Regions from separate parts of the Clostridiisalibacter paucivorans DSM 22131 genome, predicted to be linked through region 1. Evidence: riboswitches for the same ligand, from Rfam matches in the RefSeq annotation. Region 1 holds a riboswitch; the other holds the start of a gene.
The links. Region 1 has a riboswitch for S-adenosylmethionine ahead of Q326_RS0110295 (O-acetylhomoserine aminocarboxypropyltransferase/cysteine synthase family protein). Riboswitches for the same ligand answer to the same signal wherever they lie in the genome.
Positions count from the first base shown of each region.

Region 2: linked by a shared signal. The riboswitch ahead of metK (methionine adenosyltransferase) and the one ahead of Q326_RS0110295 (O-acetylhomoserine aminocarboxypropyltransferase/cysteine synthase family protein) in region 1 are both predicted to bind S-adenosylmethionine.

Region 1 is NZ_JHVL01000036.1:9,366-12,583, forward strand. It holds gene Q326_RS0110280 (Lrp/AsnC ligand binding domain-containing protein) at 1-197, shown strand, start outside; gene ahbB (siroheme decarboxylase subunit beta) at 211-684, shown strand; gene Q326_RS0110290 (DUF2164 domain-containing protein) at 697-933, opposite strand; SAM riboswitch class I at 1,032-1,123, shown strand; SAM riboswitch class I at 1,195-1,296, shown strand; gene Q326_RS0110295 (O-acetylhomoserine aminocarboxypropyltransferase/cysteine synthase family protein) at 1,364-2,641, shown strand; gene Q326_RS17110 (homoserine O-succinyltransferase) at 2,663-3,218, shown strand, end outside.
Region 2 is NZ_JHVL01000041.1:8,503-11,720, reverse strand. It holds gene rph (ribonuclease PH) at 1-154, shown strand, start outside; gene Q326_RS0111210 (XTP/dITP diphosphatase) at 176-799, shown strand; gene Q326_RS0111205 (metallophosphoesterase family protein) at 780-1,262, shown strand; gene Q326_RS18530 (hypothetical protein) at 1,353-1,517, shown strand; SAM riboswitch class I at 1,621-1,725, shown strand; gene metK (methionine adenosyltransferase) at 1,800-2,984, shown strand; gene Q326_RS0111190 (RNA polymerase sigma factor) at 3,101-3,218, shown strand, end outside.

The DNA of each region.
Region 1 (3,218 bases):
TAAGTAGTTATAAAGAGGTTACTCATAATTATAGTAGGACTGATGAATACAATCTATGGTTTACAATTATGGCTAAATCTCAACAAAGGATACAGGATATAATAGATGAGATAACAGAAAAAACAGGAATTAAAGAGATTATAGATTTACCTTCTGTAAAAAAATATAGGACTAAGGTATATTTTAAGATGGACTAATAGGAGGAAATAAATGGATAATTTAGATAAAAAGATATTGATAGAGATTTCAGGTGATATGGATATTTCTAAAGATATGTTCAAAAATATTGCAGAAGAATTTAATATTTCACAGAAAGAATTATTAGATAGATTAAATACTATGAAAGAGAAGGGATACATAAAAAGAATAGCCCCTATAATTAGACATTACAAGACTTCTTATATATGTAATGCGATGACTGTATGGAATGTTTCAGAAGATAAAAAAGAACAACTTATAGAACTTATGCTAGATATCGAAGGAATAAGTCATATATATGAAAGAGAGACCAATGAAAAATGGAAATACAATATATTTGGAATGGCCCATGGTAAAAAAGAAAGTGATATAAAAGATATAGTCAATAAGCTTTCTACTGCTACAGGGGTAAAGGATTTTAAATTATTATATACTGAAAGGAAATTTAAAAAGACAAGTCCAGATATAGGTTATATTTTAAAATAATTATGTGATATTTCAATATATTTCAAGGCTATACATATCTTCAGTTTTGTCATTGATATATTTTATAGCGTCTTTAATTCCTTGATTGTATATAGTAGGACCTATATTTTCAATTATGAAGTCTAGAAAGAGCATAGCAGATAGATCACCTATATCTTCGTCTCTTTCTTCATTGAAATAATTCTTTATTTCTAAAATAAGAGATTCTTTAGTCTGTTTGTTTAATTTAATCTTATTATTTTTACTCAATATATTCACCTCTATTCAATTATAATATATGAAAAAATTCAAGTCAAAGTTATTGACATAATATTTTGCTTATGATACTATAGATAAAATCGAATAAGTTCTTATCATGAGTTAGGGTAGAGAGTTGGCTCAGTGACCCTACACCAACCTGCTATATAAGGCAAGGTGGTTCTGCTAACATCGATAAGGAGGATGAATATGATACCAAACCTCTCTTAGCGATGTGCTAAGAGGGGTTTTTTATATTTACAATTAAATATTTTCTTATCAAGAGAGGTGGAGGGACTGGCCCTATGAAGCCCAGCAACAACCCATAAAATGGGGGTGTGCTAAATCCTGCAGGTTGTACCTGGAAGATAAGAAGTTTAAGTATTTCACACTTCTTATCTTTTGATAAGAAGTTTTTTTATTATACAAGGAGGAATGTAAAATGAGTAAAAAATGGAGTAGAGAAACAGTATGTGTTCAAGGTGGTTATGTGCCAAAAAAGGGAGAGCCGAGAGTATTACCAATATATCAAAGTACTACATATAAATACGATGATCCAGATTATGTTATGGGACTATTCGATTTAAAAGAAGAAGGACATATGTATTCTAGAATAAGCAATCCCACTGTGGAAGCTATAGAAAGGAAAGTAAATGCATTAGAGGGAGGTGTAGGAGCACTGGTAGTTTCATCGGGACAATCAGCAACACTTTTAGCTATATTAAACATATGTAATTCGGGAGAACATATTTTGGCAGCATCAACAATATATGGTGGAAGTCATTCATTATTAGGTAAGACACTTAAAAATTTAGGTATAGCAGTAACGTTTTTTGATGTGGAAGCAGAGGAAGAAGAAATATTGAGCTATTGTAAACCTGAAACTAAAGCCATATTTGCAGAAGTTATAAGTAATCCAGGGCTTAATATTATAGATTTTGACAAATTCTCCAATATATCAAAAAAAGTCAATATTCCTCTAATAGTTGACAATACCTTTCCTACACCATATTTATGCAATCCATTAAAGCATGGGGCAAATATAGTTATACATTCAGCCACTAAATATATGGATGGCCATGCAACTAGTGTAGGAGGAGTAATAGTAGATGGTGGAAATTTCAATTGGGAAAATGGCAAATATCCTGGGCTTACAGAGCCAGATTCCAGTTATCATGGTATAAGATATGTTGAAGAGTTTAAAGAAAAGGCATATATAGTCAAGGCTAGAGTACAACTCCTTAGAGATATGGGTACAGCTTTAAGTCCTTTTAATGGATTTTTAATAAATTTAGGATTAGAAACTCTTCATTTGAGAATGAAGAGGCATAGTCAAAATGCATTGGCATTGGCAAGATATCTTAGCAATCATCACAATGTAAATTGGGTTGGATATCCTGGACTAGAAGACCATAGAAGTCATGAATTATGTAAAAAATATTTGCCGCTAGGGGCTGGAGGGATGCTCACATTTGGTATAAGGGGAGGAAAAGATACTGCAATGAGATTCATGAAAGAGCTTAAAATTACTGCATTGGTAGTTCATATGGGAGATGCTAGGACATCAGTATTACATCCAGCTACTACCACACATAGACAATTAGATAAAAAGGCATTAGAGAAATCTTTAGTTACCGAGGATATGATAAGGGTCTCGGTGGGAATAGAAAATATAGAAGATATATTAAATGATTTTGAATATGCACTAAAGGAAATATAGGATAGAGGTGAAATGCTTATTATGTGTTCAAAAAAGATAGGTACAAAAACCAAAATCAGTGTCAATGATAAATGTATTGATATTATAGTTTTAAATTTGATGCCTAATAAAATAGAAACAGAAAATCAAATTTCAAACATTCTAAAGGAATTACCTGTTACAGTAAATTTAGAATTTATGTATGTGGATACCCATAATTATAAAAATATAGATAAAGATTATTTAAGACAAAAATATAAAAGATTAACAGAGTTAAAGGACAAAAACTATAATGGAATGATTATTACTGGTGCACCTGTTGAGCATTTGGCTTTTGACCAAATAGATTATTGGGATGAGCTTACAGAAATCTTAGAGTATGGAAAAAACAGTGTGAATTCTACTATGTATATATGTTGGGGTGCCTTAGCAGGATTAAATTATCATTATAATGTACCAAAATATGATTTAGACAAAAAGGTTTTTGGTGTATATACACATAGATTGTTGCACAGAGAAGAACCTCTATTGATGGGATTTGATGATGAATTTATGTCTCCACATTCTAGGCACTCAGAGATAAGAAAGGAAGATTTAA
Region 2 (3,218 bases), on a different contig from region 1:
ATTTGTAGAAGTACAGGGAACAGGTGAAGAATGTCCTTTTTCAAGGGAAGAATTAAATGAGTTGTTAAGGTTGGCAGAGTTGGGAAATATGGAACTTATAAATATCCAAAAAGGGATATTAACGGATATAATACCAAAGATGAAAGAAAAATAAAGGTTACTGAAGGAGAAGTGTATGAAAAATAAGAAGATAATAGTTGCCAGTGGAAATAAAGATAAAATACAAGAGATCAAATATGTACTTAAAGGTTTGCAGTTTGATATAGTTTCAAAAGATGATATGGGATTGGACAATATTGAAGTAATAGAAGACAAGGAAACTTTAGCAGAGAATGCAATAAAAAAGGCAGTGGAAATATCTAAGCATGTTGATGGCATAGTAATAGCGGATGATACAGGTTTATTTGTGGATGCATTAGATGGAAGGCCTGGTGTATATTCTGCTCGATATGCAGGTGAAAATGTAACATATAAGGATAATAATGATAAACTGTTGAAGGAATTAAAGGATATATCTTTAGATAAAAGAAAAGCGGCATTTAAAACAGTTATAGCCATAGTTTTTGAAGATAAATCTGTTAAGACTGTAGAAGGTCAATGTGAAGGATATATTGGATTTCAACCCAAAGGGAGTCAAGGATTTGGATATGATCCATTGTTTATTGTAGAAGGATATGAAAAGACATTTGCTGAATTGGGAGAAGATATAAAAAATAGAGTAAGTCACAGGGCTAGAGCATTGAATGCACTTAAGGAAGAACTACAAAGGATGATTAAGGGTGAAGATACTAGTATTTAGCGATTCCCATGGTGTAATAGAAGACATGCTTATAGGGATAAGAGAAAATGAAGATATAGACATGATAATACATCTTGGTGATAATACAATAGATGCTCAAAAGTTAAAGAAGATCACAGATAAAGAAATAATAAATGTAAAGGGAAATTGTGATTTTGAAGATATACATACTCCATTGGAAAAAATTTTAGATATAGATGGTTATACCCTATTTATTACCCATGGACATAAATACAATGTAAAATGGGATTTAAATGCTCTGTATTATAAGGCATTGGAGACTAAGTCTCATATAGCTATTTTTGGTCATACCCATATCCCAATGGTAGAAAAGCATGAGGGAGTAATATTTTTAAATCCAGGGAGCATATCATCTCCTAGAAATGCAAATAAAAAGACCTATGGATTGTTGGAAATAGATGACAATATAACGGTGGAAATAGTAGAAGTTAAAGAGAACTAGGTTATATAGTCCGTAGAATAGAGGAAAATAATTTATAGAAATTAATAGATAGTGTATATGAAATTATTTGATTAAATGGGAGAGAAGTATATGGGATATAAAAAATACAAAAGATATAAACGAGATTTTGATTATGAAGAAGATGACTATGATAGATTAAAAGGCATAAATAAGGGTAAAAAGAAAACATTTACTAATAAATCTAGATTTAAAAAATATGAATTTGATTATGAAGAAGATCCGTATGAACCATAGACTATTTGTATGAAATGGATGAATTTTAAGACAATATGATATTGACATGATACATAATAATATGATAGTATGTGCATGATAAAATCAAATAAAAAATCTTGATACCTTATCAAGAGAGGTGGAGGGAATGGGCCCGATGAAACCCGGCAACCAATATTCAATATGAAGGTGCTAAATCCCACAGAATATGTATTCTGGAAGATGAGGTCTATATGGTAAGTACATACCTCTTCCTTTAGGAAGGGGTTTTTATTTTAAAGATATTTAAGAGGAGGTATTGTGATGAGAAAATGGTTATTTACTTCTGAGTCAGTTACTGAAGGACATCCAGATAAGATATGTGACCAAATATCTGATTCAGTGCTAGATGCTATATTATCAGAAGACCCACAAGCAAGGGTTGCATGTGAGACGGCAGTTACTACGGGATTAGTATTGGTAAATGGTGAAATATCTACTAATTGTTATGTGGACATACCAAAGGTGGTTAGACAAACAATAAAAGATATAGGATACGATAGAGCTAAATATGGGTTTGATGGTGAGACATGCGCTGTACTTACAGCTATAGATGAGCAGTCAACGGATATAGCCATGGGTGTAGATGAAGCATTGGAGAGCAAAAGAGGAACTATGGAAGATAAGATAAATAGTATAGGAGCAGGGGACCAGGGTATAATGTTTGGATATGCATGCAATGAAACTCCAGAATATATGCCACTTCCTATATCTCTTGCCCATAAATTGGCAAGAAGGCTTACTGAAATAAGGAAAGATGGGACATTGAATTATTTGAGGCCCGATGGCAAAACTCAAGTTACTGTGGAATATGAAGGGAATAAACCTGTAAGGATAGATACCATAGTTATATCAACTCAACATAGTCCAGATGTATCTCTAGATACTATAGAGAGAGATATGAAAGAATACGTTATAAAGACAATAGTACCTGAAGAATTATTAGACGATGGAACTAAATACTATATAAATCCTACTGGCAGATTTGTAATAGGAGGTCCCCAAGGGGATTCAGGCCTTACTGGAAGAAAGATAATAGTAGATACTTATGGAGGATATGCTAAACATGGTGGTGGAGCATTTTCAGGTAAAGATCCAACTAAAGTTGATAGATCAGCCACATATGCTGCAAGATATGTAGCAAAAAATATAGTAGCTGCAGGGTTAGCAGACAAATGTGAACTACAATTAGCATATGCCATAGGAGTAGCCCAACCAGTATCAGTATTGGTAGATACCTTTGGAACTGGAAAGATATCAGAGACAAAAATAGAAGAGCTAGTACGAGAAAACTTCGATTTAAGACCTGCTGCAATAATAAGAGATTTAGACCTAAGAAGACCTTTATATAGACAAGTAGCAGCATATGGACATTTTGGAAGAACAGATATAGATTTACCTTGGGAGAGATTAGACAAGGTAGATGTATTAAAAAAAGCACTTAAATAGTGTAACTACTACTTATACTTAAATAAAGTCTTAATTTTAAAAAAAGAATACCTCCATATATGATGAAGGTGCCGGTAAATAGAAAGGGCCTTTTCAAATATATGGAGGTATTCTTTATGTATGAAGAGATAAATGAATTGGTTATAAAATCTAAATTAGGTGATATAGACGCTAAGGGAAAATTGATATTGAGACTAAAACCATTGATATTATCCTCTATAAGGAGATATTTCA